One region of the Kitasatospora sp. NBC_00240 genome, then DNA from elsewhere that is predicted to be linked to it. Evidence: riboswitches for the same ligand, from Rfam matches in the RefSeq annotation. Region 1 holds a riboswitch; each other region holds the start of a gene.
What was found. Region 1 has a riboswitch for cyclic di-AMP ahead of OG689_RS29690 (NlpC/P60 family protein). Riboswitches for the same ligand answer to the same signal wherever they lie in the genome.

Region 1 (7,699 bases):
GCCGTGGTGCTGCCCGCGGCGGCGGCCGCCGGGTCGTGGGTACGCACCGCGTCGGCACGGGCGGCGAGCAGCGCCGACAGCTCGGCGGCGCCGGGACCCCGCGCCGCGGCGGGGCGGGCGGCGGTGGCGGGCGGCAGCGAGAGCTGGGCCAGGCCGCCGGCGGCCAGCAGCAGCGCACCGCGCCGGGACAGCACACGGCGACCCGCCCCGCCGGCTGCACGGGGCAGGTCGCGCGGCAGGTCGCGGGTGAGGTCCGCCTGGAGCGGCCGGGGAGGGCTCAGAGCCGGACCACCTCGGTGACCGGCATCGCGTTGACGCTCTCGTAGCGGACCCGCGCGCCGGGGTAGGGGGCGTGCACGACGACGCCGCCGCCGGCGTACATGCCGACGTGGTGCCTGTCCCCGTAGAAGATCACCAGGTCTCCCGGTCGTGCATCGGCCAGGGCGACCCGCTGTCCCGCGCGCGCCTGGCCCTGCGAGGTCCGCGGCAGGCTCACGCCGGCCTGCCGCCAGCTCCAGTACATCAGACCCGAGCAGTCGAACGCGCCGGGCCCGCTCGCCCCGTACACGTACGGGGAGCCGATCCTGGTGACGGCGGCGGCCAGCGCGGCGGCGGCACGGTCCGAGGCCGGCGGGGCGGTGCCGAGGTCCAGCCGGTCGGTGCCCCGGGTGGCCCGCTGCTCGGCGTCCCGGGCGTCCTGGGCGGCCAGCCGGGTCCGGCCGGCCACGCCGAGGCTGTTCAGCAGCCGCTGGGCCTCGGTCAGGCGCTGCTGGATCTGCTCCTTGTTGTCGGCCAGCGCCCGGCGGGCCTCCTCCAGCTCGGCGAGCTTGGCGGTGGCCTCGCTGCGGCGCTGGTCCAGCCGGCGTTGCCGCTCGGCCACCTCGCGCAGGGTCTCGCTCTGCCGCTCGGCGACCTGGTCCAGGCTGCGGGCCCGGGACAGGTAGCCCTCCGGGTCGGAGGCGAGCATCAGCTGCGCGGTCGGGCCGATCCCGCCGGCCCGGTACTGGGCCGCGGCGACGGTGGCGAGTTCGCCGTGCAGCCGGTTGAGCTCCTCCTGGCCGGCCGCCACCTGCTGCTGGAGGGCGCCGCTCTCACCGAGCAGCCGGCGCTGGTACTCCAGTGCGGCGTTGTACTTCTCCGAGGCCTGCTCGGCCTCGTCGTAGATCTGGTCGACCTGGGCCTTGACGTCCTTGCGGTCCGGCGGTCCGTCAGGCACGCCGGGGGCGGCGAAGGCGCTGCCGCCGGCCGCAACACCCAGCGCGGTGCCGGCGGCGGCGGTGAGCACCAGCGCGCGGACCAGCGTGTGCACACCTGGCAGTGGGTGACGGCGGTGCATCGCCATGCGGCGCGGCTCCATTCCTGCGGCCGGGCCACCGCCGCCGCCCGGAGTGGGCGACCGTCCGAGCGGAGGTCCGGGGGCAGACGTTAGCGAGTCCTCGCGACCGAGTCCAAACCCCTCCCAACCCGAATATTTGACCCCCAATCGGACATCAGCTCGGGCAGCCGGAACGCCGCAGGCCCGGCCCCCGGACGAACCGGGGCCGGGCCTGCGGAAGGAGCCGGCGAAGCTGCGGCGCGGGCCGCGTCAGATCCGGACGATGGCCGAGATCGGCATCACGGTCGCGGACTCGTAGCGGACGTTCGCACCCGTGTGCGGGGCGTGGATGATCTGGCCGCCACCCACGTAGAGGCCCACGTGGGTCATGCCGCCGTAGTAGATGATGAGGTCGCCGGGCTGCGCGTCGGCGATGTTGGTGCCGATCCGCTTGCCGGCCGAGGCCTGCGCCTGCGAGGTGCGCGGCAGCGACACGTTGGCCTGGGCGTAGGCCCAGCCGGTGAAGCCCGAGCAGTCGAAGGAGTTCGGGCCGGTGGCGCCGTACACGTACGGGGCACCGAGCTTGGTCTCGGCGGCGGCGATGGCGGCGGCGGCCCGGCCGCTGGCCGGGACGCTCGAGGGCGCCGGGGTGGAGGCGGCCGCGGTCGAACCACCGCTGCTGAGCGGGCTGCGGGTGGTGTCGCGGGAGGCGCGGTCGGTCTGCGCCTTGGCGGCGTCGGCCTTCGCCTTGGCGTCCGCGGCGGCCTTGGCCTCGGCGGCCTTCAGCGCCTCGCGCTCCTGCTCGGTCAGCGTGTTGAGCAGCTGCTGCGCCTTGGCGAGCTTGCCCTGGACCTCGTCCTTGCTGGCCTTGAGCTGCTGGGTGGTGGTGTCCAGCTCGGCGAGCTTGCCCTGCGCCTCGGACTTGTCCTGGTCCAGCTTGCGCTGCTGGGCCTGGAGCTCCTTCAGCGCGTTGCTCTGCGAGTCACCGGCCTGGTTGATCGAACCGGCCTGGTTGAGGAAGTTGTCCGGGCTGGTGGAGAGCATCAGCTGGACGGTCGGCGAGATGCCGCCGTTGCGGTACTGCTCCGCCGCGATCTCGGCGAGGCCGCCCTGGAGATCGGTCACCTGGGCCTGCTGGCGCGCCACCCGGTCCTGGATCTCGCCGACCTGCTTCTGCAGGTCCTGCTGCTTGGCCTGCGCACCGTTGTAGGCCTCGGTGGCGACCTCGGCCTGCTCGTTGAGCTGGTCGACCTGCTCCTTGACCTGGTCCTTGGTCTGCACCGGGTCGGCGTGGGCGCCGGCCTGGGCGGACAGGGCCACGGCGGCGGCAGCGGCAGCAGTCATGATCGAAACTCGGGCACGACCGGCGGGCTTGGGACGACGATGGGACGCCACGAAGGCGGACTCCTTCTTCCTACGGCCGCCTACCGGGTGAGCTGACGGGTTCGGGCTGGAAGAGATGCCCTACGACGCCTCACCGGCCCGACGTCTCACGACGACCGGCCGACCTGGCGCCGATTCACCCCGAGGAACGTGGTTCCCCGGCTCCGTTCCACAGCTCCCCCGGAGGGGCTTCCCCGTCGGGCAGTTGACTGCCCGTGCTGCTTCTCGGACTCGGCGGTAACCCCCGCCGCCACCCAGGCTGGGTGATCGACTGCGCGGTGGTTCGAGGCATGACCCTAGTAACGAAACCGTGATCCGTTCAAATCGTTGTAGGAAAAAAGTTGGAACTCCACCCAAGTTCGATTGTGATTATGACCGGATGTGACCATCCGTCCACCCTGGGCTGATGGTTTTTCATCATGTGGTCGCCAGGGACCCCGGGGGCACGTGTTCCAGATCACAGCGGGATGTCGGGGCGCCCGGGCATGTCGAAGGTGGCAAACAATCAACAAATGTCCGAAATGGGCCCGTTGTCGCCCGTTCGGCAGGACCTCACCCGCTCCCGGGAGTCCCTACGGCACCGCCCGCCCCGGCGGTCCGACGCTCGCCGCGCCCGGACGCATCAGGTGACCCCCCGCACCCGGGGCCCGGCCCGCTCGGCCCGGACGGCGAGGGGGCCGGGCGCTAACCGCGCCCGGCCCGCGCCTCCCGGTGCGTCAGACCCGGCGGATGGTGTTGATCGGCATCGCGTCGGCCTTCATCACCTTGACCACGTCGCCGGTGTGCGGCGCGTGCACCACCAGCCCGTTGCCGATGTACATCCCGACGTGGTGGCGGTCGGAGCCGTAGACGACCAGGTCGCCCGGCTGGGCCTCGGCGAGCGAGGGCACGCGCACGCCGACGTTGCCCTGGGACTGCGAGGTGCGCGGCAGCGAGACGCCGGCCTGGCCGTACGCCCACACCATCAGGCCCGAGCAGTCGAAGGTGCTCGGCCCGGTGGCGCCCCAGACGTACCTGGCACCCTGCTTGCTCATCGCGTTGGCCACGGCGACACCGGCGTAACCGGCGGCCTGCGGCAGCGAGCCGAGGTCCACCCGGACGGAGTCGCGGGAGGCGCGGCCGTCGCCCTGGACCACCGAGGCGCGGTCCGCGGCGCTGAGCGAGTTCAGCAGCGCGTTCGCCTCCTGGAGCTTCTTGTTGACGTCCGCCTTGGCCTGGTTCAGGTCCCGGGTGGTCTCGTCCAGCGAGGAGAGGATTGCCGCGGCCTCGATCTTCTGCTGGTCGAGCCGGCGCTGCTGGTCCTGCAGACCCTTCAGCGCCTCCGCCTGGCTGGAGGTGGCCTGCTGGACGCTGGTCGCCTGCTGGAGGTAGCCGGACGGGTCCGAGGCGAGCATCAGCTGGACGGACGGGTCGATGCCGCCGGTGCGGTACTGCTCGCCCGCCACCTCGGCCAGGCCCGCCTGAAGGTGGGTCATCTGGTCCTGGCCCCGGGCCACCTGGTCCTGGATCTGGTCCGCCTGCTTGCGAAGCTGGTCGGCCCGCTCCTTGGCGCCGTTGTAGCGCTCGGCGGCCTGCTCCTGCTCCTCGTTGAGCTTGTCGACCTGCGCCTTCACGTCCTCCTTCTTGGAGGGCGTGGTGGGCGCGGCGTGCGCGCTCATCTGGGCGGACAGGGCGACCGCGGTCGCGGCGGCAGCGGTGAGCACGGTCACCCGCGCGCGGCTCGGCTGCTTCGGACGGCGGTGGGAGGCCAAGGACCGGCTCCTTCTTCCTGCGGGCTCACCCGAACGAGTGAGTATCCGGAAAATAGGTTTGACGCCAGACCCTAGTGAAGATCAGCGCATTCCGCCACTCCCGCAGGGCCACCAACTTGAGGCCTCGGCCGGGAATTCACCTGACCCACACACTCCCGCCGTCCAGGCCCTGACCAGCTGTCAAGGCCGGCCGCCCGGCATCCGGGCCCCGGGCCGCCCGACGCGCCGGCCCGCACCCCCCACGGGGCCCGGGACCGCCGCCCAGGCGTTCGGCCGGCAGCGGACCGGCCCGGCTCAGGCCCGGGCCAGCCGGTTGAGCAGCAGGACGGAGGCCACCGGGCGCGCGCCGGCGTTGCGCACGCCGTCCGCGACCTCCCGGTCGGTGGAGACCACCACCACCGGCCGCCCCTGCGGCTCGGCCCGCACCAGCCGGCGGATCAGCTCGTCCGCCGTCTCCCCCGTCCGGCTGAACCGCACCCTGACCCCGCGGGGCGGCGCCATGATCACCGGGACGTCGAGGTCCTGGCCGTCGAAGACGCAGGTGACCTCCGCCTGGGTGCGCTGCGCCAGCATCGCCAGCCCGCCGAGCAGCCGGATCCGCTGCTGTTCCAGCGGCAGCGAGGGGTAGCCGGTCTTGGTGACGTTGTAGCCGTCCACCACCAGATGGACCTGCGGGATCGCCAGCAGCTGGTCCAGCAGCGCCGGATCGTCCTCGGCGAGCGCCCGGCGGGCCACGTCGTGCGGCGAGGCCGAGGCCGGCTCCACCGCCTCCACCAGGTCGGCCGGGTGGATCCGGGCGACCGGCAGCGCCAGCTCCCGCTGCAGCCCCTGCGCCGACTGCAGGACGGTGTCGAGCAGCAGCCGCAGCCGCATGTCCTCCACGCTGCGCCCCTCGCGGGCCGAGCGCCGGCCGTGCTCGACCGCCGTCTCCAGTTCGGAGATCCGGTGCTTGAGCCGCCGGGCCTCGCTGTCGGCGGCGCTGCGCTCGGCGGTCGACGAGCCGCGCAGCGCCTCCAGTTCGGCGGCCAGCTTGCGGGTCTCGGCCTGCGCCCGCCGGGTGTCGCTCTCCAGCGAGCGCACCTTCTTACGCAGCGACTCCGCCTCCTTGCGCACGCTCTCCGACTCGGCGCGCTGGCGCTCGAGGTCGGTCCGCGCGGCGGCTCGCAGCTCGGCCAGTTCCGCCTGCAGCTTCTCGGCCAGCCGGGCCGACTCGGCGGCCGCGCCCTCGGCGCCGGCCCGCTCGGCGAGCTCCCCCGCCTGCTCGACCAGCCGGGCCCAGCCGTGCGGGCGCAGCAGGTAGGCGGCGGTGGCGACGTCCATCGGGTCGGCGGCGCCGGGCACGGTGCCGGCCTCCAGCGCCTTCACCAGGTCGGGCTGGCCCAGCCTCAGCCGGTCCGCTATCCGCACCCGGAACGCGGGCTCGGACTCCAGCGCGGCGGCCAGCGCCGTGGCCGCGTACTTGGCCCGCCGGGCCGGCGTGAACTTGGCGTACTGGCGGAGCGAGAGCGGCAGTTCGGCGACCGGCAGGCCGCCCAGCGCGTCGGCGGCGATACCGACCACCCGGCGGCGGACGCCCTCGGGCAGCGGGCGGTCGAGCTGCTCGACCGTCCGTGCCTCCGCGTCGTCCTCGCCCGGGGGCGCCCCGCCCTCGGCCAGGTCGGCGCCGGTGTCCGCGCCGGCCGCGGGCACGGCCGGGTCGGCGTCCGGGGCGATGTCCCCGTCCGTGGTCTCAGCACCGGCCGGGACGGCCTCGACCGCGTCCGGGGGCCGGGCGTCCACAGCGGGCGGCCGCCCCTGCGGTCCGGCGGGCTCCCTCGCTGCGTCCACCACGTCCTCGGCTCCGATCCTGTTCTGCGGAGTGCTCACGGCCGGCTGCCGCTGCCCTGAAACTCACCGCTCTCTGCAATTGTCCCTGTACGGTGCCCCACCCCGCGCCACGCCACACTCCCGCGGCTGAGGGGCGCCCGGCCCGCGAGGGGCGCCCGGGCCGCCGGGGCCCCGGGCGGTGTCCCCGGGGCCGGCCCGGCCGACCGACCCCCGGGCCGGGATGATCGGCCCCGGCCGGTGGGTCGGTCCTGCTCGGCGGGTCAGGCCTGCTCGGCGGCCTCGGCCTCGGCACCCGGGCGGTCCACCAGCTCGACCTGGTCCACCGCGTTGCACCAGCGGCAGCGCACCGACTCGACGGTCTCGGCCAGCACCTCGGTCTCCTCGACCTTGGAGTCGCCCGCCAGGTCGAAGTGCAGGTACTCGACGACCTTCGCGGTGCGGGTCACGTCGAAGCGGGTCAGATTGCCGCACAGCGTGCAGCGCCAACGGGTCTCGGCGGTCAGGGCGGGGACGGTCATCGGGGGTCCTCTCGGCAGTTCCCTGGTCTGGGCGGGAGGCGCTCCCCCCGGAGCCCGGCGTCGGCGGCGGGAGGCGGGGAATGCCCGGGCCAAGCCTATTGCCTGGGCCGTCCTCGCTCGTCACCGGTCCGGATCGCCTCCCGGTCACCCACACGCAGTACAGCGCGGTGTCGCCGCCGCGCGCCCGAGGAATGCTCCCCGGCATGGCGATCCCGGTCCTCGACCACACCGGTGCGCGGGACGGGCGTCCGGCCGTCCCCGCACCGGTCGTCACGTACGCCCTGATCGCCCTCAACACGCTGGTGTTCCTGCTCGGCCCGGCGGCCGGCCTCAACCCGCTGTTCGGCACCGGCCAGGCCCGGATCTGCGCCGAGCAGCGCTTCGAACAGCGCTGGGGGGCGGTGCCGGCAGAACTGCTGGAGCACCGTCCGCTGACGGCCGGGCGGATCGTCCAGCCGCCGGGCTGCGTGCTGGCCCCCACGCCGGGCAAGTCCCCGGCGCTCTCGGTGCTCAGCTCGCTGTTCCTGCACGCCGGCTGGCTTCACCTGCTCGGCAACATGCTGTTCCTCTACGTCTTCGGCACCGGCGTGGAGGAGCGCCTCGGGCGGGTCCGCTTCCTGCTCTTCTACCTGGCGGCCGGCGCCCTCGCCACCTACGGCTACGCGCTGGCGCAGGCGCACTCGGTTGGATCGGACCGGGTGCTGATCGGCGCCTCGGGGGCGATCGCGGCCGTGCTCGGCGGCTACCTGCGGCTGTACCCGAGGGCCCGGGTGACCACGCTGGTGCCGCTGTTCCTGTTCCTGCCGCTGCGCTTCCCCGCCTGGCTGGTGCTGGGCCTCTGGTTCGCCCTGCAGTGGTGGTCGGTGCGCTCCACCGGCCTGGACGGCGGCGGGCAGCCGCCGGGC
Region 2 (7,699 bases), 2.8 Mb from region 1:
CGGTGAGCACCTCCGCGTTCTTGAGGGCGCTGCGCAGCGGCGCGACGAGGTTGCGAGGCGCGACGTTGCCGCCGGCCGCCTCGGGGAGGAAGGGCAGGTACGTCATGTACGACCGCGGGTCGACGACCGTGACGGTCGCCTCCCCGTAGCGCATCTTCTTGAGGATGCGCATCGCGGCATACAGGCCGACGTAACCACCGCCGACAATGAGGATGCGAGGACGCTCCGTGGTGCTCATATCCGAAAGTATCCAGCACCGTCCGAGGCGCCCTTCGTGAGGCCCGTCACAGGGGTCTGGACACCCCGTGCTACACTACGCGGCCACTTGAGGCGGGGCGGGGCTTCTACTCACTCGTAACAGCAGTTGCCTGTGAGCACAATCGTTCGATCAACCCGCGTGAGCAGCAACGATCCGTGCGGCGCTTGGGTTCCCCGCTCCCGATTGCGATTCCACCGCCGGAGCGCGAGACGACCTGCGAACCAGCGGTCTGCGCCTGCGGACGACCTTCGGTCCCACATATCGGACGTAGTGGACCTCTCAGTGCCCCGAAAGCGCGGATCGCCATGTGAAGAAATTCACGAACTTTCTCGCCGGGCCCCGCGCGCGGCGCGGCCCCGGGCGCCGATCGGGCACTCCGGGGCCGAAAACGTAAGCCCCGCAAGGGGCGGGCGGGGCCGACAGGGCCTGCCGGCCGGACCGGGCCGAGGCACCGGCCGGCCGGAGCGGGACGCGCTCCGGCCGGCCGGGCCGGGCCGACGGTCAGGCCTGGACGACGCTCCAGGCGATGCCGTCCAGGATGTCGTGCTCGCTGACGACCACCTCGGCGGCGCCCGTCCGCCCCATGATCTCCAGCAGCTCCAGCGCGCCGGCCGCGATCACGTCGACCCGCCCCGGGTGCATGGCGGGGATGGCCGCGCGCTCGGCGTGCGTGGAGGCCAGCAGCCGGCCGGCGATCTCCGCGACCTGGTCGCGCGAGATCCGCGAGTGGTGGATCCGCTCCGAGTCGTACTCGGGCAGGTCCAGCGCGATCGCGGACACCGTGGTGACGGTGCCGGCCAGGCCGACCAGGGTGGCCGCGCCGGTCAGCGGGACGTCCTCGGCGGCCTTGTCCAGCTCGCCCCGGATGTGCGCCTTGGCGGCGGAGATCTGCCCCAGCGTGGGCAGCTCGGCGCCGGCGAAGTGCCGCTCGGTCAGCCGGACGCAGCCGACGTCCACCGAGCGGGCCGCCTGCACGTCGTCCGTGCCCAGCACGAACTCGGTGGAGCCGCCGCCCAGGTCGAAGACCAGGTAGGGCGAGGGGAACTGACCGCCGGTCAACTCCTTGGTCGCGCCGACGAAGGAGAGCCGCGCCTCCTCGTCCCCGCTGACCACCTCGGGGGCCACGCCCAGGATGTCCCGGACGCCCTTGGTGTACTCGTCGCTGTTCTCGGCGTCGCGCGAGGCGCTGGTCGCCACGAACCGGATCCGGTCCGGCGCGACCCCGTACGAGCTGATCACCTCGGCGTACTCGCGGCAGGCCGCGAAGGTCCGCTCCAGCGCCTCCGGGGCGAGCCGGCCGGTCCGGTCGACGCCTTGGCCGAGCCGGTTGATGACCATCCGGCGGTCGAGGTCGGTGATCTCGCCGGTCTCCGGGTCGAGGTCGGCGACCAGCAGCCGGATCGAGTTGGTGCCGCAGTCGATCGCGGCCACCCTGGTGGTGCTCATGCGCCCTCCTCCTCGGCCGCGCGCTTCTTCGCGGCCCGCTCGGCGGCCAGCTGCTCCTTGGCGGCGATCACGGCCGCGTGGTCCTCGGCGGTGGCGCGCTGCTCGGCGACCCGGGCCGCGCTCTCGGCCACCTCGGCCGCGGAGACGCACGGGCCCTTGGCCCACCAGTCCTCCAGCATCCCGATCGCCTCGTCGCCGAGCGGGTTGACGCCGGGGCCGGCCGCCAGCGAGTGACCGACCAGCACGTGCAGGCACTTCACCCGGTCGGGCATGCCGCCGGCGCTCGGGAAGTTCTCCAGCACCTCGATCGCGTCCCGGCGGGCGATGTAGTCCTCGTGCGCCTTCCGGTAGGCGGTGGCCAGCTCCGGGTCCTCGGCGAGCCGGGCCGTCTGCTCCTTCATCACGCCGTCCGCCTCCAGGGTGCCGATCAGCGAGGCGGCCTTGGGGCAGGTCAGGTAGTAGAGGGTCGGGAACGGCGTGCCGTCCGCGAGGCGGGGGGCCGTCTCGACGACGTCCGGGTTGCCGCACGGGCAGCGGTGGGCGACGCCGCGCAGACCGCGCGGGACCCGGCCGAGCTGGGCGGCGATCGCGGCGACGTCGGTGTCCGCGACGGCCGCACCGGGGGTGGCGTCGGAGGCGGAAGGGGTGTTCTCAGTGGTCATGGGGAGAGCTGTCTCTAGCGGGGGCAGGGGCGGGGGCGGCGGCGGGCGGGGCCAGGGCGGCCGTGTCGGCGGCGTCCACGGAGTCCCAGACGCTCGCGTACCAGGGCTTGGCGGCCTTCGCCGGGCCGGCGGCGCCGGCGCCGGCCGAGGAGGACTTGGCGGCGCCGGCGGCCGGGTCCACCGAGATGAACGGGGTCTCCCCCGGCATCGCGTAGTGCAGCCGGGCCCGGGCCTGGGCCTTGACGAACTCCGGGTCCTGCCAGCGGGCCTTCTCCCGGCGGAGCTGCTCGACCTGCTGTCTGGCGTGTTCGGCCCTGGCGCGCTGGGCGGAGATCTCCGAGCGCTGGGAGATGAACTGGCGGGTGGGGTAGGCGAGGATCGCCACCAGGGAGCAGAGCACCAGGACGAGCACGGTCGCCCGGCTGGTGAATCGCGGGCGCGCCGCGAAGCCCGGAATCTTCCAGCCTGCCATCTCCCGTTACCCCTCCTGGTCGCGCCGGTGCCCCGGCCCCCACCCTACGGGGTGAGAGCCGGGGCACCGGTGCAGCGGCTGTGTGTCCGCCCCCGTACTCGGGGCGGACAGCTCTCGCCGAGGGCGTCAGCCCTCGTGGCGAGGTCAGGCCTCGTACTTGAAGCGCGGGAAGGCACCCCGGCCGGCGTACTCGGCGGCGTCGTCGAGGATCTCCTCGATGCGCAGCAGCTGGTTGTACTTGGCGACGCGCTCGGAGCGGGCCGGGGCGCCGGTCTTGATCTGGCCGCAGTTGGTGGCGACGGCGAGGTCGGCGATGGTGACGTCCTCGGTCTCGCCGGAGCGGTGCGACATCATGCAGCGGTAGCCGTTGCGCTGGGCCAGCTCGACGGCGTCCAGGGTCTCGGTGAGCGAGCCGATCTGGTTGACCTTCACCAGCAGCGCGTTGGCGGTGCCGGTCTCGATGCCCTTGGCGAGGCGCACCGGGTTGGTGACGAACAGGTCGTCGCCGACCAGCTGGACCTTGTCGCCGAGCTTGACGGTCATGGCCTTCCAGCCGTCCCAGTCCTGCTCGTCCAGCGGGTCCTCGATGGAGACCAGCGGGTACGAGGCGACCAGCTCGGCGTAGTAGTCGATGAGCTCGGCCGAGGAGAGGCCCTTGCCCTCGAACTGGTAGGCGCCGTCCTTGTAGAACTCGGAGGCGGCGACGTCCAGCGCCAGGGCGACGTCCTTGCCGGGCACGTAGCCGGCCTTCTTGATGGCCTCGACGATGAGGTCGAGCGCCTCGCGGTTGCTGTCCAGGTTGGGGGCGAAGCCGCCCTCGTCGCCCAGACCGGTGGAGAGGCCGCGCTCCTTCAGCACGCCCTTGAGCGTGTGGTAGACCTCGACGCCCCAGCGCACGGCCTCGGAGAAGGACTCCGCGCCGATCGGAGCGATCATGAACTCCTGGATGTCGACGTTGGAGTCCGCGTGCGAGCCACCGTTGAGGATGTTCATCATCGGGACGGGCAGGACGTGCGCGTTCGGGCCGCCGAGGTAGCGGAACAGCGGCAGGTCCGAGGCCTCGGAGGCGGCGTGGGCCACGGCGAGCGAGACGCCGAGGATGGCGTTGGCGCCGAGCGAGGACTTGTCGGGGGTGGCGTCCAGGTCGAGCATGGCCTGGTCGATCAGGCGCTGCTCGGTGGCGTCGTAGCCGACGAGCTCCGGGCCGATCTGCTCGATGACGGCCAGGACGGCCTTCTCCACGCCCTTGCCGAAGTAGCGGTTCTTGTCGCCGTCGCGCAGCTCAAGTGCCTCGAAGGCACCGGTGGAGGCGCCGGACGGGACAGCGGCACGGCCGGTGCTGCCGTCGTCGAGGCCGACCTCGACCTCGACCGTGGGGTTGCCACGCGAGTCGAGAATCTCACGGGCTACGACGACATCAATGGACGGCACGAGGCATCTCCTAGCGGAAGCAGGTATCCGCGGACCGTTGTGGAGTCCTGCGGACGATTGCGGAGTCGTTACGACCAGAGCCTAACCGCACGGGCTCTCCCGGCCACGTCGGCCTGGGTCCCGTCTCAGCGTGTGGCCGGGCTACCCACCGGTAGTTCACCTGGATGCCCCACGGGATGCACCCAGAGCGGGGCGAAAGCGGGCGAAGGGGGCCGCACCGGACGGCACGACCCCGCGCGCCGTGCTCAGCCGAGGTTCAGGACCTGGCCCGGCAGGATGAGGTTCGGGTCGCCGCCCACCACGGAGCGGTTGCCGTCGTACAGCGCGCCCCAGCCGCCGGCCACGTCCTGGCTGCCGGCGATCCCGCCCAGGGTGTCGCCGGGCTGCACGGTGTAGGCCCGCCCGGTCGTCGCGGCGGCGGGGGTGACCTGCGCGGCCGGTGCGGCGGGCTCGGCCGTGGGGGCGGTGCGGGTCTCGGACGCGTCGTCGCCCGCGTGGCGCTCGTAGACGTTCTGGTGGCTCGTCCAGTGCCAGCCGCCGTCGACCTGGTACCAGAAGACCTTGTTGGCGGCGTCCCAGCCGGTGCGGCCGGAGAAGTCCGGGTCCTGGGCCTCGCCGCGACCGGACGAGGCGCCCTGGTCGTCCGTCGAGACCTTCGCCCGGGTGGCCCGGGCCGGCTTCGACTGCGCCGGCTTGGCGGGCTTGGCGGTGGTGGGGGCGGGCTGCGCGCTCCTGGTGCCGGTGTCCTGCGAGGCGCTCTGCGGGGCGGCGTCCGCGGTGTCGACCTGGGCGGAGGCGCCGCCCTTCGTCAGGCCGGCCTTGACCGAGCAGACCGGCCAGGCGCCCGGGCCCTGCGAGGAGAGGACCTTCTCCGCGACGGCGATCTGCTGACCCTTGCTGGCCTTGTGCGCCTGCGGGGCGTACTGGCCGCCGCCGAAGGCCTTCCAGGTGCTCTGGCTGAACTGGAGTCCGCCGTAGTACCCGTTGCCGGTGTTGATGCTCCAGTTCCCGCCGCTCTCGCACTGGGCGACCTTGTCCCAGACGGACACGGGGGCCGCGTGGGCGCCGGTGGCGGCGAGGAGCGGCATCGCGAGCCCGACGCCGGCGACGCCGGCCACGGCGATGGCCTTCTCGGTCTGGGTACGACGACGGTGACGACCGTTACCAACGAACAGCATGGACAAGTCCCTCTCCGCACGCCTGCGAGGTGAGCTGTCGGGTTCGGACCGGGAGGTGGCCCGGCCGCCTCGGGCGGAATCCTTCTTCCACCTGATGCGGCTTCACCCCAAGCCGTGGGGAACGGCAGAAAATCCTGGGTCCCCCGCCCCTGCCCAAGGGTCTGGTCGGTTTCCCGGCAGCGCGGCGGGCAGGACTCGGCGTTCCGCGCACGGGTGTTCGCAGCTGCGAACACCAGGGAGAGTAGACAGATCCTCACATCAATCACAAGCTCATATCGCATACATCACACGGAAATTACGACAGTCGGCGGATCGTTTACAAACCACGCCTAAATGTCCGCATTGATGCATGTTCTGAGCGCCCGTGAGCGAGTCTGTCCGACACGCCGTCAGCGTGACCGGGCCGGTCAGAGCGCCTTCGCCGGGGTGAATTCGACCGGGAGTTCACGAAGTCCACGCATGATCAGCCCACCGCGCCAGCGAAGTTCCTCCGGTTCCGCCGCAAGCCGCAGATCAGGCAGCCTGGTGAGCAGCGTGGCCAGTGCGGCCTGGCCCTCCAGCCGGGCCAGCGGCGCGCCGATGCAGTAGTGGATCCCGTGGCCGAAACCGAGGTGCGGATTGTCCTTGCGGGCGATGTCGAGGGTGTTCTCGTCCGCGAAACGTGCCGGATCGCGGTCCGCCGCCGCCAGCACCACCAGGACCGGGTCGCCGACCGGGATGTCCACCCCGCCGATGGTCAGCGGACGGGTCGCGAACCGCCAGGTGGCCAGCTCCACCGGGCCGTCGTAACGCAGCAGTTCCTCCACCGCGGTGGCCAGCAGCGCGCTCTCCCCCGCCGCCACCGAGTCCTGCAGCAGCGCGCGCTGCTCGGGGTGGCGCAGCAGCGCGTAGAAGCCGTTGCCGATCAGGTTGACGGTGGTCTCGAAGCCCGCGAACAGCAGGATGAAGGCCATCGCGGCGGCCTCGTTCTCGGTGAGGTGCTCCCCGTGGTCACCGGCCCGGATCAACCCGGAGATCAGGTCGTCGCCCAGGTCGGCCCGCTTGCGGTGGATCAGCTCCAGCAGGTAGGACCGCATCTTCTTCACCGCGCGGGCCACCCCGCCGCGCGGGCCGCCGCCGTGCCGGATCATCATGCCCGCCCAGTCCCGGAAGTCGTCCTGGTCCTCGGGCGGGACGCCGAGCAGGTCGCAGATCGCGTAGATGGGGAGTGGGAAGGCGAACTCGTGGATCAGGTCGGCCGAGCCGCGCCCGGCGAAGGAGTCGATCAGCCGGTCGGTCAGCTGCTGCACCCTGGGCTCGAACTCCGCCACCCGGCGCGGTGTGAACGCCTTCGAGACCAGCCGCCGCAACCTGGTGTGGTCCGGCGGGTCGATGTTCAGCAGGTGTGTCATCAGGTCGGCGCTGCGCTCACCGGGGATCCCCACCCGCCCGGTGCGGTGCGCCTGCTCGCTGTGGTTCGCCGGGTTCTTCGAGAGCCGCCCGTCGGCCAGCGCCTGCCGGGCCTCCGCGTACCGGGTGACCAGCCAGGCGTCCACGCCGCTCGGCAGTGTGGTGCGGTGCACCGGGGAGTGCTCGCGCAGCCACGCGTACGCGGGGTAGGGGTCGGCGGCGAACTCCCACGTGAAGAGGGGAGGCTGGGCGGGGTTCGGCTGATCCGGCATGACCTGACGGTATCCGGTGGCCGGCAGGCGTGAGCCTGGTCACCTGATGGGTAATCCCTGTCGCAGAGGGTCGTGACGTGCCTAGGATCCTCCGACATGTCTTTGGTGGGCGCCGGTGCGGTGTCGCCCACAGGGAGGAGCGCACCCATGCGGGTAGCCGGGGCAGTGGTGGTCATCGCGGTACTGGACGGCGGTTCGGGAGCCGATCTGGCCCGCCGTTTCACGGCCGCCGGCGCCGCCGGGGTGCTCATCGCCGACCAGCACCCCAACCGGGCCGAGGACCTCGCCGCCGAACTGGACCGCCCCGGCTGCCCGGTGGTCGGGGTGTGCGGCGACATCCACCGCCCCAGCGACGTGGCCGCCCTGGTCGACACCGCGGAGAAGCACCTCGGCCCGATCGACCTGTTCTGCGTCGCCGGGCCCGACGGCGAGCGGATCGTCTCGCCGGCCGAGCTGCCCGGCCACCTCGACCGGCTCGCCGAACTGCTCGCCCTCGTCGGCGAGGCGATCAGCGAGGTCGTCCCGCCGCAGCGCCGGCCCGCGGACGACCAAGCGCTCACCGGCACCGCCGCGGGCACCGAGCGCGGCTG
Region 3 (7,699 bases), 660 kb from region 1:
GTTGGACCAGAACAGCAGGTCGCCCGGCTGCAGGCTGTCCAGCGAGACGTGGGTGCTGGCGGCGGCCTGGTCGGCGGCCACGCGCGGGATGGAGATCCCGGCCGCGCGGAAGGCCGCCTGGGTCAGGCCGGAGCAGTCCCAGCCACCGTTGCCGGTGCCGCCGTAGATGTACGCCTGGCCGACCTTCGACTGCGCGAAGGAGACCGCGGCGGCCATGCTGCCGGAGGCGGCGGGGGCCTGGGCGGTCGAGGCCTGGGCCGCCGGGGCGGCGGCTTCGGCGGCGGCCGGCTTGGCCGAGGTGGTCTTGGTGGCGGTGGCCGAGTCGGACTTGTTGAACCAGTCGAACTTCTTGGCCGAGTCCGAGCTGTCCGAGGACTTGGTGGCGGTCGCGTCGCCGCCGCCCAGGGCCAGGTGCTGGCCCGGGTAGATGGAGTCGGGGCCCTCGGTCAGGACGGACTTGTTGAGCTCGTACAGACGCTCCCAGCCACCCTGGACGTGGTTCTTGTCGGCGATGGCGGACAGCCAGTCGCCGGCGATCACGGTGTAGGTGCGGCGGTCGTCCTTGGACCACTTGCCCTGCTGCGACCAGGACTTGCTGCCGGACCAGGAGTCGGCGGAGCCCTTGGAGCTGTCGCTCTTGGCGGGGGCCTGCGCGGCCGGCGCGGCGGGCTTCGCCGGGGCGGCGGGGGCCGGGGTGGCGGGGGCCGGGGTGGCGGGCTTGGCGGCGGCCGGGGCGCCGGTGTCCACGGCGGCCGGGGTGCCGCCCTTGGTCAGGCCGGCCTGGATCGAGCAGACCGGCCAGGCGCCGGGGCCCTGCTCCGCGAGGACCTTCTCGGCGGTGGCGATCTGCTGGTCCTTGGTGGCGAGGTCGGCGCGCGAGGCGAACGCCGTACCGCCGAACGCGGCCCAGGTGCTGTTGGTGAACTGGAGGCCGCCGTAGAAGCCGTTGCCGGTGTTGATGCTCCAGTTGCCGCCGCTCTCGCACTGGGCGACCTTGTCCCAGGTGGCCACGGAGGCGGCGCTGGCGACACCGGAGGTGAGGCAGGGGATGGTGAGGCCGACGCCGGCCACGCCAACGGCGGCGATCACGCGACGGGTGCGGCTGGACAGACGGGTGCCGTTGGTGGGCAGCATGAAGATGTTCCTCTCCCACGCCTGCGAGGTGAGCTGTCGGATTCGGGCTGGAGTTGCCCGGCCGTGCTGAGCACGGCTTCACCCCTAGCCCCTGGACCGGTGCGAACCGGTCCGGGGCGACTTACCTGGGTCCCCCGCGCCTGCCGTGGTGCGTATTCGCGCTGCCAGCGCATCCGACGGCAGGCCTCGGCGTTGCGGATGAACTGGGTCCGTGTGACCACGAACGGGGAGCACGTTAAGCAGACTTAAGTTCAAACCGCAAACATGTGTGGCGCTCGTCACAGGACCCTGGATTCGTTGTGGCACACGGGTCGACATGATCAAAAATGCCCGATTTCAGGTAAATGCCGTGCCGTCGGAGAGTTCTGCCTGTCCTTCAGGGGATCCCCGGGCGACCTCACGGGTGCGACGGAGGGCACGGAACCACGGCGGCCGAAGGCCCGCAACCGGAGGGCGGGAGGCTCGCTCCCGTGACCAAAGTCCTTGCGGAGCAATCTGGTACAACGCGCGACAGTCCGGTGTAATCCGGCATTTGGGTACAGTCGGGCATTTGCTATCGAGGCGGGGCGAATCATTCGACGGGGGGCCTGGCCGGCTCGCCGTCGGTGCCGTGGTGGGTGTCGGCGGGGGTGGGGAGCTGACGTTCTTAATATCGGGCAATTTGGATCAAATAGGGCATATCTTGGCAATTCCTTCCCCGCGTCGGGAGGTGAGCCCCGGTCATGCCCTTCCGGGATGCCGGGGCCGGCCGGTCGCGCCGTACCCGCCCCGCACCTCGCCGGGGAGGCGGGCGCCGGCCAGGGTGCCGGAGTGGCGACCTCCGAGCGCCGGGCAACGGCCCGCGGACGGTCCGCCCCGCCCCCGTCGTGAGATTCCCCCGGGCGGCGCGGGGGTGCGGGCCGGGGAGTGCCGGCTCCGGGGTGGCACCGCCCTCACGTCCCGGGCACCCGGATCGGGGCCAGGCCCGGCGTCGGACCTGCCGTCACCGTCCGGCCTGCGCACCGGAGGACGGGCAGGTGCCCTCCCGTCAGGATGTGGTCCGCGCGTCGGATTGCCGGCGGAGCCACCGTCACCCGGCAGGAGCGGCCGGCCGGGACTTCGTCCGTCCCCGGACCGTCGTCGGAGGGGGCGTCATCTTCCGAGGCGGCCTCAGCCGCCGCACCCGGGCGGCCGTCTGCCGCGGCGACGCTCCCGGGTTCGCCGTGCCCTGCTTGCCCTGCCGACCGAGCCCTGCGGCGCGCGTCGCGGACGAAACCGGTGCGCGAAGTGCGGCCCGCCGTCGGACCCGCCCCCGACGGGCGACGGACGGCCTCCGGTCAGGCGCCGAGGAGTGGCCGTGCGCCTGCTCGGCGGAAGCGCGGACCGGTGTTCCTCGGCGGGTGTCGGGGTGCCGTTCGGGGCCTCCCGATCGACCCGCCGCGCCGCCCGTTGCCGCCCGCACGCCCTCGCTCCACCCCGCTGCTTCCGGGCCGTCACACGTCCGGGCCTGACCTGCGCTCAGGCCGGTCCTGGGATCGGACCGTTGCCGCCCCCGGGCGCGATGCGGGCCCCGGTCCTGAGGCGCCCTGCCCCGCCCCCGAGGTAGCCGGCGCCCGCCCGGTGCCCGGTGGGCGGGTTCGGACCCCGGGAACGCCGCAGGGGCCCCGGACGGATCCGGGGCCCCTGCGGGCGGTCGTCACGGCGCGGAGGTCACTCCGCGGCCTGCTCGTGCTCCGGCTCCTGCTCCCGGGCCTGCTCCAGCTGGGCCAGGGCGACCTCAAGGGCGGAGAGGTAGGTGGAGGCGACCAGCTGGCCGACCGTCGGGTAGGCGCCGAGCGGGGCCGCGCTGGGGCAGCCGGTCTCCTCCGCGGCGGTGGCGAGCAGCTCGGGGTCGGCCTCCGGGCCGATCACGAGCGGCGCCAGCGCGGGACGCTGCGAGCCGGTGGCGCGCAGGTGGTCGACGGCCGCGGCCACCGAGCCGGGCACGTCCAGGGCGGCGGAGACGACGGGTACGGCGAGCCGGGCGGCGAGCAGCACGCCGGTGATCCCGGCGGCGGCCGCTGCGTCCTCGCCGCCGACGGTGGTGAGGACCACGCCGTCGGCCGCGGTGGCGATGGCGAAGAGCCGGGCGCGGTCGGCGCGGGCCAGCCCCGCCTCGGACAGCCGGACGTGGACGGCCTCGGCCAGCAGCGGGTGCGGGCCGAGCACGTCGGTGATCGTGGCGCCGCTGCCGGCGGCCAGCGCGTGCAGGTCGTCGAGGAAGCCGTGCGGGCCGGTCAGCAGCGGCACCACCACGGGTGCCGGCAGACCGGCGTCGAGGGCCTGGGCGATCAGCTCGGCCACGGTGGGGCCGGATTCCTCGGCGGAGTCGTCGGCGAGGTAGGCGGCGGCGGTCTCGACGCCGGACTGCTCGCTGCGGACGATCGACAGCAGTTCGTCGACCACGGGCCGGGACTCGGGGCCCGCGGTGGCGGGCACGGCGAGCACGAGGGCCGGCGATCCGGCCGGGATCTCGGGGCGCTCGGGTCGACGATGGCGCCCCCGCGCACGGGAGCCTGGAGTGCGGACGGGCAGTGGCGCGCCCGGGATGGCTGCGGTGCTCATGGCGGAGATCGTAGGACATCGACCCGGCAGAGTCGCAGTCGGCTGCCGATGTCGAGCGGTGAGCATGCCGTCATTTCGGTCATAGGGCGACAAACCTGCCGGGATGGTGGTCATGTCACCCGGATCTCCCCGGTGCGGCGGCGCCACCCGGGCCGTCGGGTGACATGTATCACACGGCCCGGGCCGACTGACTGTGGGTCACGGGGGCGCGACTCCCGGCAGTCGAAGATCAACATTGCGCGGGGAGTTGCCTACGGGCGGTTATCGCGCGGTTTGTGGTTCGGTCAAGTTTGTCCGCTTACGTACCGTCGACCGAGCGGTTCCCCGACTGGTTGCATGACGCCCGGTGGTTCCTCGTGCACCTGCAACGTCCCGTGCTGATGCACGTGCACTGCAGCTATCATCACGTCAAGTGAGGCGTGTGCCGAGCCGGCAGGGGGCCGGGCCGGTGGAGGGCGGCCCGACGTGCCGCGCGCCGAACTGGACGACTACTCCGGTCTCTTCGGGAGATTTCTATGCACCACACGTACAACGGCATGGCGGCTGCGGACCTTGAGGGAGTGGTCTGGCAGAAGAGCATGCACAGCAATTCCCAGGGCAACTGCGTCGAGTTCGCCGCACTGCCGGGGGGCGATGTCGCGATGCGCAACTCTCGCTTCCCGGACGGTCCGGCACTGATCTACACGCGGGCCGAGATAGCGGCACTGCTGCTCGGCGCGAAGGACGGGGAGTTCGACCACCTGGCGCTCTGACGCCGGTTCACCGTCGCCGCGTTCCAGGGGGCCGTCGTGGGTGCTGACACCACGACGGCCGTTGTCGTCGGCGGGTGATCCGAGGCCCGCGCGCCGGGGAGGAGGCCTGTGGTGGCCGTCCCGGCCCCGTTGTGCCGGGCCCCCTGCCTGCCGGACGCCGTACCGCCGGACCTGCCCGCGCCGGACGCCGTACTGCCGGCCCCGGCCCCCGGGCGCCGCTCCGGCCGGCGCGTGACCGTACGGAGGTTCCCGCCGGGGTGCGCCGCCGTCCGATCCGCCGGGGTGTCAGGCCGAGCGCCGGTGCCGCCCGATGGCGTCCTGGGCGTGTGCGGCCGGATCCTCGGCCTCGAACAGCGCCCAGACCACCTTGCCCGCGCCGGCCAGTGGGTGCCAGCCCCAGGAGCGGCTGAAGGAGTCCACCAGGTGCAGCCCCCGGCCGGACTCCGCGACGAAGTCGGCCTCCCGGGCGACCGGCCCGGTACTGCTGGGGTCGCTGACCGCACAGACCACCTGCGGCGCGCGGTGCACCAGGCTTATCCGGATCGGCAGCCGTCCGTCGAAGGACTGCTGCGGTCCGCCCTGGGAGGGGATCGCGGCCAGGTCGGCGGCCAGGTGACCCGGATCGGGTCTGGCGCCGACGGCGTGCCGCAGGGCATTGGTCACCAGCTCGGAGGCAACCAGTGCGACGTCGTCGAAGAGGTCACCGAGTCCCCAGCGGTTGAGCGTCGTTCTGGCGAAGTCGCGCGCGGTTCTGACGGCTTCGTAGCGGGGAGCGAGCGTGCAGGTGACCACGTGGGGGTCGACCGCCAAGGCCGTACCGGTGCTCATGAAGAGCTCCTCCCATAAGGGGGCCGACACGGCTGGACCCGCCGGGGTCATGCCGGTCACCTCCGACTCGCTCGGCCGTTGGGTTGCCACCTCGTACGGCCCTTGCGCGCACACAAGTGCCCGGTCGCGCCGCAGCGCTGCCGGGCTGGTGTGCGGAGTCGCGCGTGGGGTCGACGCGGTGCCCGCGGGAATGCCAGGGATGTGCAGGTGCACGTGCACCATGGTCCTCTGCGCTCACTGCAGATGCAAGAGTCGATTCACGTGCAGTCGCACTATTGGCATATGCATGCGCCGAATGCACGTGCATCCTGGTGCTGCAGGTGCAGAACTGATAGATACATCCGTCAGTACCGGCACCGAGAGCGCTCAACTGATGGCAGACTGTGCGCTGTTTGCCCAAGGTGGAGGTTTGGACCGCATGACCACAGTTCAGCCGGGCGGCGGCTCGATGGTTCGCCGGATCCTCCTCGGCTCCCAGCTCCGCCGGCTCCGCGAGGCCCGGGGGATCACCCGCGAGGACGCCGGGTACGCCATCCGCGCGTCCGAATCCAAGATCAGCCGCATGGAGCTCGGCCGGGTCAGTTTCAAGGAGCGTGACGTCGCCGACCTCCTCAGCCTGTACGGGGTGAACGACGGTGCCGAGCGCGAGGCCCTGCTCGGCCTGGTGCGCGAGGCCAACAAGTCGGGCTGGTGGCACAGTTACAACGACGTGCTGCCCGGCTGGTTCCAGACCTACGTCGGTCTGGAGGAGGCGGCCACGCTGATCCGCACCTACGAGGTGCAGTTCATCCCCGGCCTGCTGCAGTCCGAGGAGTACGCCCGCGCCGTCTTCGGCCAGAGCCGCCCGGTGATCAGCGAGGAGGAGCTGGAACGCCGCGTCAGCCTGCGCCTGCGCCGCCAGAAGCTGCTCACCGACGGCAACAGCCCGCGGCTCTGGGCGGTCATCGACGAGGCCGCGCTGCGGCGCCCGGTCGGCGGTCCCCAGGTGATGCGCGGTCAGCTCCAGTACCTGATCGACATCGCCGAGCAGCCGAACGTGGTCATCCAGGTGATGCCGTTCCGCTTCGGGGCGCACGCCGGCGAGAGCGGCGCGTTCTCCATCCTGCGCTTCCCCGAGCAGGACCTCGCCGACGTGGTCTACCTGGAGCAGCTCACCAGCGCGCTCTACCTCGACAAGCGCGACGACGTCGACGCTTACATCCAGGTCATGGAGCGGCTCTGCGTGGACAGCCTCACGCCCGAGCGCACCATCGACCTGCTGTCCGCGATCCTGGCCGAGCGCTGACCCGCCGCCGGTCGGCGGTGTCCTGACGGCTCCGAGGGCGGCGGACCGCCCCCGGGGTAGCCGCGGAGTTCCCGGGGGCGCCAGGGCCGGTCGGCGGCCCCGCCGCGGGTCGTTCAGGCCCGGGCCGGCGGCCTGGTGCGCTCCGGCGGTGTCGGCTGCGGCGGGCACCCCATGGCCCAGGGCAGCCCGTACCGGCCGAAGAGGTCCGCCCGGATCGGCGCCAGCGGCAGTTCCGCACCCGGCAGCAGCACCCCGATGCAGCCGCCCATCAGCGCGCTGCGCAGCACGGCGTGCTCGGCCGGCGGGTCGGGCGCGCCCCAGTCGCGCAGCAGCTCCTGCAGGATCGCCCCGAACCGCTGCTGCTCCGGGTCCTTGACGAAGGCCCCCACATCGGGATCGAGGATCAGCGCCAGGTGCGAGCGCATCACCCGGGGGTGGTCCATCGCCAGCCCCAGCACCGCGTCTATCGCGCGTGCCAGCCGCTCCTCGGGGGTGGCGGCGGGGTCCAGCCGGTCCAGCGCGGCGGAGAGCTCCAGGTGCATCAGCCGGTGGGTCGCGGACTGCATCAGCAGCCGCTTGCCGTCGAAGTAGTACGACAGCAGCCCCCGGGCGAGCCCGGCCCGTTCGGCTATGTCGGAGAGCGTGGTGCCGGCATATCCGTGCTGGTCGACGAGCTCGACGGTGGCCCGCATGATGCGGCGACGGGAGCGTTGGCGCATTTCCTCGTTGACCGAATCCGCGCGAGGTGCCATCGTGTCTGCTCCGTACGTTCGTTGGCTCCCGGCCAATATACTGACCGGACGACGTGCCGAGGCCGCCGCATCCTGGGCTCCAGGATCACGGCGGACCGGTTCCGTACGGAGGCGCCGGCTCCACCAACACGGGGGTTTGGTGGAGCCGGCGCCGTCCTCCGGCCGACGTTCCGGGCCGGGGCGAGAACGACTGCGCGGGTCAGCGCTTGGTCAGCACCTCGGAGCCGGCCTGGGCGGCCTGCTGCGCCGACGGGTAATCATAGTCGGCCACCGACAACGGAATTGACCTCTTCCGACGGTCGGCCAGCACGCCGACGGTCGCCACCGCGAGCCCGGCCAGGGCCACCGCGGTGACCAGCCACAGC
Region 4 (7,699 bases), 2.3 Mb from region 1:
TCCAGGGGACGCGAGGTCAGCAGGATCTCGGGGGCGGCTGGTTCGGCCATGACGATCATCGGACCACGGGCCGGGGCTGCCCGCACCCGGGACGGTCCGGCGGCGTGGTCCGCCGCCGGACCGTCCCGGCCTGCCTGCTTGCCTCCCTGCCTGCTTGCCTCCCTGCCTCCCTGCCCGCCTGCCCGCCTGCCCGCCACGGGTGCCCGCCGCAGGTGTCGGGCTCAGCCGCCGAGCAGGCCGCGGACCGCCAGCCGGTTGACGTTGGTCGTCGCGCGGACCAGCAGCGGGGTCAGGAAGACCAGCACGAACCCGACCGCGGACATCCCGGCGATCTGCACGGGTGACTCGATGAAGTACTGGTGGTGCCGGCCGTCCTTGGTGAAGTCGAAGAGCTGGTAGCCGGGCCACGGCGTCCAGCGGGCGAAGACCCAGTGGTAGAGCGGGTAGGCGGCGACCACCCAGCCGGTGACCAGGAAGGTCAGCGACAGCGTGAAGGTGAGGATCGCCCAGGGGAACATCAGGACCAGGTACAGCACGGCCTTCCAGCCGGCCGCGTCGCCGAGGCGGCCGGTGACGCCGCCCCAGAATCCGGGACGGGCCGGCCGGACCGGTGCGGGGGCCGGGACGTCCAGGGCGAGCAGGCCCCGGGCCCGGGCCCGCTCCAGGGCGCCGAAGCCCCGGGCCGAACCGAGCAGCGCCACCAGCACCGGCAGCCCGATCGCGGTGACCAGGGTGCCGAGGCCGAGCGAGAACAGGGTGACGGCGACGACGAACCCGGCGACGGCGATCGGCAGGCCGCCGAGGGTGAAACCGACCTCGCGGAAGTACGAGCGGCTGAACGGCGCCCGCCAGAACCCGGGGGCCGGCCGGGCCCCGCCGCCCCGGGCCGGGCGGTGGGCCTCGTAGCCGTCGTACTCGCCGCGTTCCGCGCTGCTGCTGATCATGGCCGCCTCGGTCCCTCGTGGTGTTCCGGTTCGCTTCCTGCTGACACCTCAACGGTCCCGCGGACGGCGCGGCGGCGGTATCCGGCCCACCGGCCGGTCCGGGGTGGGGTTAACCCCCTGTCAGCCGCCCTGGGCGGTCCACTCGTCCTCCAGCAGCGAGTACTGCTGGGCGTCGTGCCAGGTCCCGCGCAGGTACAGGTCGTGCCGGATCCGGCCCTCCAGCTGGAACCCGGCTTTGGTCAGCACCCGGGCGGAGGCGGTGTTGGCGGGGTCGACCCGGGCGTACAGCCGGTGCAGTCCGAGGGTGCCGAAGCCGAAGCCGCAGATCAGCCGGGTGATCTCGCTGGCGTAGCCCAGGCCCCAGGTGTCGCGGCGCAGCGCGTAGCCGACGAAGCCGGCGCGCTGGGGCTCCACCCCGAGCACGGCGTTACCGATCGGCACGGCGTCCTCGCCGTCCTCCAGGCGGGTCACGGCCAGGCGGTAGGTGCTGCGCGGATCCTTCTGCGCCTCTTCGAGGTAGAGCGCGATCTGGTCGGCGCAGGTCTCCCGGTCGCGTGGTTCGAAGGGGAGGTATCGGGCCGTCTCGGGATCGCCGAAGACGGCGTGCAACGCGTCGATGTCGCCGGGGGTGTGGTGGAACTCGCGGATGACCAGACGCGGGCCGGTGAGCAGTACGGGGACCATGTCCGCCAACGGTACAGCGGCTACCGTACGTCACATGAACGACGATGACCTGCGGCTCGCCCCTCGTACCCGGACCGCCGAGCTGACCGCCTGGGCGCGGGCCCAGGACCGCGGGCCGGTGGCCGAGGGCCCGCTGCGGGCGGTGCTGACGCTGCTCGAACTCGGCGGCGGCCGGATCCGCGACGGCTGGCCCGAGCTGACCTCGGCGGCCGTCGAGCACCTGCTGTACGAGCGGCTCTACCTGTACGTGCAGCCGGCGCCCGGCGAGGACCCGCTGGCGTACGGCGCGGCGGTGCGGCTGCTGATCGACCATCAGCGGGCGGCGAAGCGGCTGAACGCCAAGCGGCAGGAGCGGCTGCTGGCCGAGGCCGAGTGGCAGGGCGAGGTGGCGACCGGCCTGCTGCGCCGCGCGGACCTGGTGACCTGGCCCCGGCTGTACACCCTGCTGCTGCGCGCGGACGGCGTGGCGGTGGACGACCCGGCGGCGGTCCGGGCCTGGCTGGACGGGTTCCGCGAGCTCGGCCCGGCGGAGCGGATCGCGGCGTACGAGGCGCTGGAGGACTCCGGCGTGCTGGACCGGGTGGACGGCGACGGCGGCTGGGGTCCCACCCGGCTGATGTCGGTCGGGATGGCCACCGACGGAGCCCGGATGCTGCTGGAGAACGGGCTGATGGAGCGCAGCTACCGCAACCTGGCCGAGCTGAACGCGCTGGGCCGGCCGATGCCGCAGGAGCTCGCCGGGGACTTCGAGTCCTTCGAGGCGGCGGCGGCCGTGGAGGCGATGCGGCTGTTCGGCGAGTGGACGGTGCCGGGGCTGCCCCGGCTGCTGGTGGAGGAGTACTCCGACCTGGCGCCGGAGCCGGGCCCGGAGGAGATCGAGGCGTACCTGGCGCAGCTGCCCCAGGAGCCCGAGGGCGAGGTCGGCCCGGACGGCCAGGAGCAGTGGGACGGTCAGGAGCAGTGGGCCACGGAGGAGGAGTGGGCCGGCGAGGAGCAGTGGGCCGAGGAGGACGCTGCGGCGCCGGGCTCCCCCGAGGGGTCGGCCGGGGCGCCGGAGCCGGACCGCCCGCGGGAGTGACGGCCCGCCGGTCCCGGCGGGGGCCGGGGCCGGGAGGGTCCGTCAGGGGGTGGCGGCAGGCCCGGCGGGGCGTGCCGCCGCCCGCCGGCACGAGGGCCGACCCGTCGGGGCAGGGCCCCATCCGTCAGGGCGGGCCGATCCGTCAGGGGGTGAGGCCGCGCTGCTCCAGCCAGCTCTCCGGGTCGACGGGGGCGCCGCCGTCCGGGCGGACCTCCAGGTGCAGGTGCGGGCCGGTCACGTTGCCGGTGGCGCCGACCTTGCCGATCTGCTGGCCGGGCACGACCTTGCCGGAGGCCTTGATGATCGAGGAGAGGTGGCAGTACCAGATCTCGGTGCCGTCGGGCAGGGTCTGGATGATCCGGTAGCCGTACGAGCCGGACCAGCCGGCCGAGGTGATGGTGCCGGAGCCGACCGAGTACACCGGGGTGCCGGTGGAGGCGGCGAAGTCGAGGCCGGTGTGCAGGTGCGACCAGTACGAGGCGCTCTGCCCGTAGTGGGCGGAGAGGAAGTAGTCGCGGACCGGCAGCTGGATCGCGGCGAGCTTGGCCTTCTCGGCGGCCGCGGCGGCCTTCTGGGCCTCCTGCTGCTGGGTGGCGCGCTTGGCCTCGGCCTCCTTGGCGGCCTGCAGGCGGGCGCCCTCCTCGGCGGCGGTGCGCTGGCTGTCGGCCTGCAGCTGGATGCGGGCGGCGAGGGCCAGGCCGGGATCGGCGGAGAGCACGGTGGTCTCGTCCGGCGAGATCACGGCGGGTGCGGCGGCGGGGGTCGCGGAGGCGAATCCGGTGGCGCCGAGGGTGGCGGCCACCGCGGTGACACCGAGCAGCGGGCCGGTTCCGCGGGTCTGACGGGGCATCCGGTGCCGGTTGCTGTCGGCCGGCGGGGCGGTCTCGTCCCGGGCCTCGCCGTACGCACCGCCGTGGGCGGGCGGCCAGGGGTGGTCGAGCAGCTGGGTGCCGGTGGAACCCGGGAGGTGTGCCGGAGAGTGCGACGACGCCACGGAGGCGCGCTCCTTTCCTTCCTTCGCGCCTACCGGGTTAGCTGACGGGTTCGGAGCAGGAAGGTCTCCTACGGCCGGGCCTGGGCCTGGCCGATTCACCCCAAGGAACGGTGGTTCCCCGGCTCCCTGACCTGCCCCGGAGGGCCGGTCGTGCGGGATTAGGCGAGCGCACGGTGCCGTGGATACGGCGTTGCCGACCGCGCTGCGTTATCAAACGTTAATCCTAGGAGCCCCTGATTCCAAGCCGTCCAGGGAGGGCAGTCAACATTTTCATGGGGCGGAATGGGCGATTTGGCATGGTTACCATCCGGGGGCACTACGGATCGTGAACAGGCGTCAACAAACCGCACCTGAATCTGAGTACCCGTACTCATGTGCGCGACATGACGCTTGGCCATCCTGGCCGCATGAGCACCTCGATGCAGTCACGTACCACGGCGGCGTACTACGTCCAGGCCGTGCTGTCCTTCGCGATCTCCGGCGGCGCCCTGGCCGTCGGCATCGCCTACCTGCCGGTAGGCGCATGGACCAGGGCCTTTCTGGGCATCGGCCTGCTGTACACGGTGACCTCCTCGTTCACCCTCGCCAAGGTGATCCGTGACCGCCAGGAGAGCACCGAGATCGTCACCCGGGTCGACCAGGCCCGGCTGGAGAAGCTGCTGGCCGAGCACGACCCCTTCAAGGTGGAGGGCATCTGACGCCCTGCCGGGCCGGTGCGCAGGGCGCCGCATCCCGGCGGCGGGCCGGGCGCACGGCGGCCGGCCGAATCGGACACCGGACGTCACTCCTTGACAGCTAAGGCTATTAGCCTTAGCTTTATGGCTATCGGCAAGTCGCCGACGGCACGGCCCACAGGCCAAGGAGGCCCGCGATGTCCACCACTCCTCTCGCGACCCGTTACCTCGACGTCCCCGGCGGGCGAATCGCCTTCGACGACACCGAGCACGGCAGCGGCGCGCCCGTCCTCCTGGTCCCCGGCATGCTCGACTCCCGCTCCGCCTACCGCCACCTGCACCCGCTGCTGGCCGGGGCCGGCCACCGGGTGATCACCATGGACATCCGCGGCTTCGGCGAGTCCTCGATCCCGTGGGACGACTACTCCCCCGCCGCCATCGCCGACGACGTCCTGGCCCTGCTGGACCACCTCGGCATCGAGCGCGCCGTACTGGTCGGCAGCTCCTACACCGGCGCCAGCGTGGTCAAGGTCGCCGGGGACGCCCCCGACCGGGTCGCCGGGATCGCCCTGCTGGACGCCTTCGTCGAGAACCTGCCGCAGACCGCCTTCCAGCGCGGCCTGGTCAAGGTGCTCGGCTCGGCCGTGATCCAGTTCCCCGCCTTCTGGGGCATGTACCAGAAGCTGGCCTTCCCCACCGCCAAGCCGGCCGACTTCGCCGAGTACCGCGCCGAGCTGGTCGCCTCGCTGCGCACCCCGGGGCGGAAGACCGCCACCCGCGGCTACGTCCGCGGCGACTCCGCGCCGGTCGGCTGGTCGGCCGCGGTGACCTGCCCCGCGCTGGTCGTGATGGGCAGCAAGGACCCCGACTTCCCCAAGCCCGAGGTCGTCGCCGACCGCCAGGCCGCCGCGCTCAACGCCCGCAAGGTGATGATCGAGGGCGCCGGCCACTACCCGATGGCGGAGTTCCCGCAGGCCACCGCCGACGCACTGGTGCCCTTCCTGGCCTCGCTCACCGAGTCCCGGCCCAGCACCGCCGACACCCAGGGCTGAGCCCGCCCCGCGCCCGGCCACCCCGCGCGGGCCGCCTTCCCCCACCGCGCCGCACCTCGGCGCCGCACCACCCTTCTGGAGGCCCCCATGCCACGCGCCGGACTGACCCCGGACACCGTCGTCACCCACGCCCTCGGCCTGATCGACGACCAAGGCCCCGAAGCCCTCACCCTGGCCGCCGTCGCCGCGCGGGCCGGGGTCGCCACCCCGTCCCTCTACAAGCACGTCCCGGGCGGCCTCACCGAGCTGCGCCGGCTGATCGCCGTCCGGGTCACCGAGGAGCTGGCCACCCGGCTGGCCAAGTCCGCGGTCGGCCGCGGCGGGGACGACGCGGTGGAGGCCGTCCTGCGCGGCTACCACGCGTACGCCGTCGAGCACCCCAACCGGTACAGCGCCCTGCCGCAGGCCCCGCAGCCCGACGACGAACTGACCCGGGCCGCCGCCGAGCTGGTCGAGGTGATAGTCGCGGTGCTGTACGACTACGGGCTGCAGGGCCCCGAGCTGATCCACGCGGCCCGTACCGTGCGCTCGGTGGCGCACGGCTTCGCCTCGCTGTCGATCGCCGGCGGGTTCCAGCGCTCCGAGGACCAGGCCGTCACCCAGGACCGGCTGATCGGGGTCGTCACCGGCGGGCTGCGGGCCTGGCCGAAGGCCTGACCGCCCGCTGCGGCCGGCCGGAGGCCTGACCGCCCGGCAGCCGCCCGGCAGCCCGCCCGGACCGCTCCCGCACCGCGTTCCCGCCGCCCGGACGCCGCACCGGCCGACCCGCGGCCGGACGACCCACGACCGGCCGCGCCGCCGGGCCCGGAAGGGGAGCAAACGGGCATTCGGCACTAGATTGACTGATCACACAGGCGGTCGGTGCCGGCCGCCGGACCCCGGGAGAGGTTGCCGTGCCCGCAGCCGAGGAGGCCGCCCGCCGCCGGACCGGCCCACGTCGCTGGGCGCGGGCCGCCCGCCGCGGACCGCTCGGCCGCTGGGGCAGCCGACTGCTCGACGGCGACCCGGCCGCGGCGCGCGACGCGCTGCTCCTGCTGCTGGGGCTCACCGCGCTCTTCACCGCGATGTCGGTCCTCCTGCCGGCGAGCTGGCCCCCGTCCGCCCTGGTGCTCCCGCTGGTCTGCGGCGCACTGGTGCTCAGCACCCGCCGGCAGCTGGCCCTGGTGGCCGGGGTCCTGGCCGGCAGCGCGCTCAGCGCCGCCTGGCACGAGCCGCACGGCGTACGGTCCGGGGTCACCGTGGTGCTCGCGCTGACCGCGGTGGCCGGGCTGGCGACGGCGCGGTTCCGCAACCGGCTGGGCCTGCGCGGCCTGCGCGGCGACTCGATGCTGCTGGAGCTCTCCGAGCACACCCACGCCCTCGGCCGCCTGCCGGACCGGCTGCTGGACTGGCACTTCGACCGGGCGCTGGCGCCCGTCGGCGGCAACTCCTTCTCCGGGGACTTCCTGCTCTGCGCCGACCGGCCCGAGCAGGACCTGCTGGAGGTCGTCCTGGTGGACGTCTCCGGCAAGGGCAGCCGGGCCGCCGCCCGCTCGATGCACCTGTCCGGCGCGTTCGCGATGCTGCTGGGCTCGGTGCCGCCGGAGTCCTTCCTGCCCGCCGCCAACGACTACCTGGTGGGGCTCGGCTGGGAGGACGAGTTCGCGACCGCCGTGCACCTCGCGCTGCGGCCGGCCAGCGGGGAGTACCGGCTGTTCAACGCCGGCCACCCGCCGCCCGCCCACTACCGCCGGGAGGGCGGCGGCAGCTGGCTGCTCGGCGGCGACGGCGGTCCGGCGCTCGGGCTGCTGCCCGGCAGCCCGTACCCGGCGACGCGCGGGCGGCTGGCGCTCGGCGACTCCCTGCTGCTCTACAGCGACGGCCTGGTGGAGGTGCCCGGCCAGGACATCGAGACCGGGATCGGTCGGCTGCTGGCCGCCGCCGAGCCGGTGCTGCGGGCGCCGCGGAGCGCGGGCGGCCCGGCCGGCCGGCTGCTGCGCGCGGTCGCCCGGGACGTCGCCGACGACCGGTCCCTGGTCGTGGTCCGGCGTCTCGGACCCCCATTCGCGAGTTGAACAAATAGGATGAAGAAATTACGTTCGCCCCAAGGGCGTGACCCCCCTGCGGAACGGAAAGGCCGGGTAGCCCGATGGACCTGACCTCCCCGTGGCTCCCCCCCTCCGAGGACGAGAGCCGGAGCCCGCTCACCGGCTCCGTCGCCCGCAGCCCGATGCGCTGCGTGCGGTTATTGCTGAACTGCTCCGGCGCGGGCGAACTGCTCGGCACCATCCTCG

Region 2: another riboswitch for cyclic di-AMP. It lies ahead of OG689_RS44820 (transglycosylase family protein); the one in region 1 lies ahead of OG689_RS29690 (NlpC/P60 family protein).
Region 3: another riboswitch for cyclic di-AMP. It lies ahead of OG689_RS32575 (transglycosylase family protein); the one in region 1 lies ahead of OG689_RS29690 (NlpC/P60 family protein).
Region 4: another riboswitch for cyclic di-AMP. It lies ahead of OG689_RS19350 (M23 family metallopeptidase); the one in region 1 lies ahead of OG689_RS29690 (NlpC/P60 family protein).

What each region holds. Positions count from the first base shown of each region.
Region 1 is NZ_JAPEMU010000001.1:6,930,398-6,938,096, reverse strand. Features, by position in the region: gene OG689_RS29700 (hypothetical protein) at 1-194, opposite strand, end outside; gene OG689_RS29695 (NlpC/P60 family protein) at 278-1,342, opposite strand; gene OG689_RS29690 (NlpC/P60 family protein) at 1,586-2,659, opposite strand; cyclic di-AMP (ydaO/yuaA leader) riboswitch at 2,721-2,897, opposite strand; gene OG689_RS29685 (NlpC/P60 family protein) at 3,415-4,449, opposite strand; gene OG689_RS29680 (NYN domain-containing protein) at 4,744-6,105, opposite strand; gene OG689_RS29675 (hypothetical protein) at 6,537-6,794, opposite strand; gene OG689_RS29670 (rhomboid family intramembrane serine protease) at 6,998-7,699, shown strand, end outside.
Region 2 is NZ_JAPEMU010000001.1:4,170,891-4,178,589, forward strand. Features, by position in the region: gene OG689_RS17545 (NAD(P)/FAD-dependent oxidoreductase) at 1-238, opposite strand, end outside; gene OG689_RS17550 (Ppx/GppA phosphatase family protein) at 761-1,705, opposite strand; gene OG689_RS17555 (DUF501 domain-containing protein) at 1,702-2,367, opposite strand; gene OG689_RS17560 (septum formation initiator family protein) at 2,357-2,839, opposite strand; gene eno (phosphopyruvate hydratase) at 2,984-4,270, opposite strand; gene OG689_RS44820 (transglycosylase family protein) at 4,516-5,448, opposite strand; cyclic di-AMP (ydaO/yuaA leader) riboswitch at 5,454-5,625, opposite strand; gene OG689_RS17580 (cytochrome P450) at 5,856-7,109, opposite strand; gene OG689_RS17585 (SDR family NAD(P)-dependent oxidoreductase) at 7,257-7,699, shown strand, end outside.
Region 3 is NZ_JAPEMU010000001.1:7,592,502-7,600,200, forward strand. Features, by position in the region: gene OG689_RS32575 (transglycosylase family protein) at 1-1,134, opposite strand, end outside; cyclic di-AMP (ydaO/yuaA leader) riboswitch at 1,140-1,336, opposite strand; gene OG689_RS32585 (hypothetical protein) at 2,824-3,717, opposite strand; gene OG689_RS32590 (DUF397 domain-containing protein) at 4,233-4,469, shown strand; gene OG689_RS32595 (ATP-binding protein) at 4,755-5,297, opposite strand; gene OG689_RS32600 (helix-turn-helix transcriptional regulator) at 5,716-6,582, shown strand; gene OG689_RS32605 (TetR family transcriptional regulator) at 6,696-7,334, opposite strand; gene OG689_RS32610 (MFS transporter) at 7,534-7,699, opposite strand, start outside.
Region 4 is NZ_JAPEMU010000001.1:4,584,325-4,592,023, forward strand. Features, by position in the region: gene OG689_RS19330 (hypothetical protein) at 1-50, opposite strand, end outside; gene OG689_RS19335 (sensor domain-containing protein) at 222-944, opposite strand; gene OG689_RS19340 (GNAT family N-acetyltransferase) at 1,065-1,628, opposite strand; gene OG689_RS19345 (hypothetical protein) at 1,663-2,706, shown strand; gene OG689_RS19350 (M23 family metallopeptidase) at 2,849-3,700, opposite strand; cyclic di-AMP (ydaO/yuaA leader) riboswitch at 3,713-3,875, opposite strand; gene OG689_RS19355 (YiaA/YiaB family inner membrane protein) at 4,108-4,398, shown strand; gene OG689_RS19360 (alpha/beta fold hydrolase) at 4,572-5,426, shown strand; gene OG689_RS19365 (TetR-like C-terminal domain-containing protein) at 5,514-6,083, shown strand; gene OG689_RS19370 (PP2C family protein-serine/threonine phosphatase) at 6,320-7,480, shown strand; gene OG689_RS19375 (SpoIIE family protein phosphatase) at 7,555-7,699, shown strand, end outside.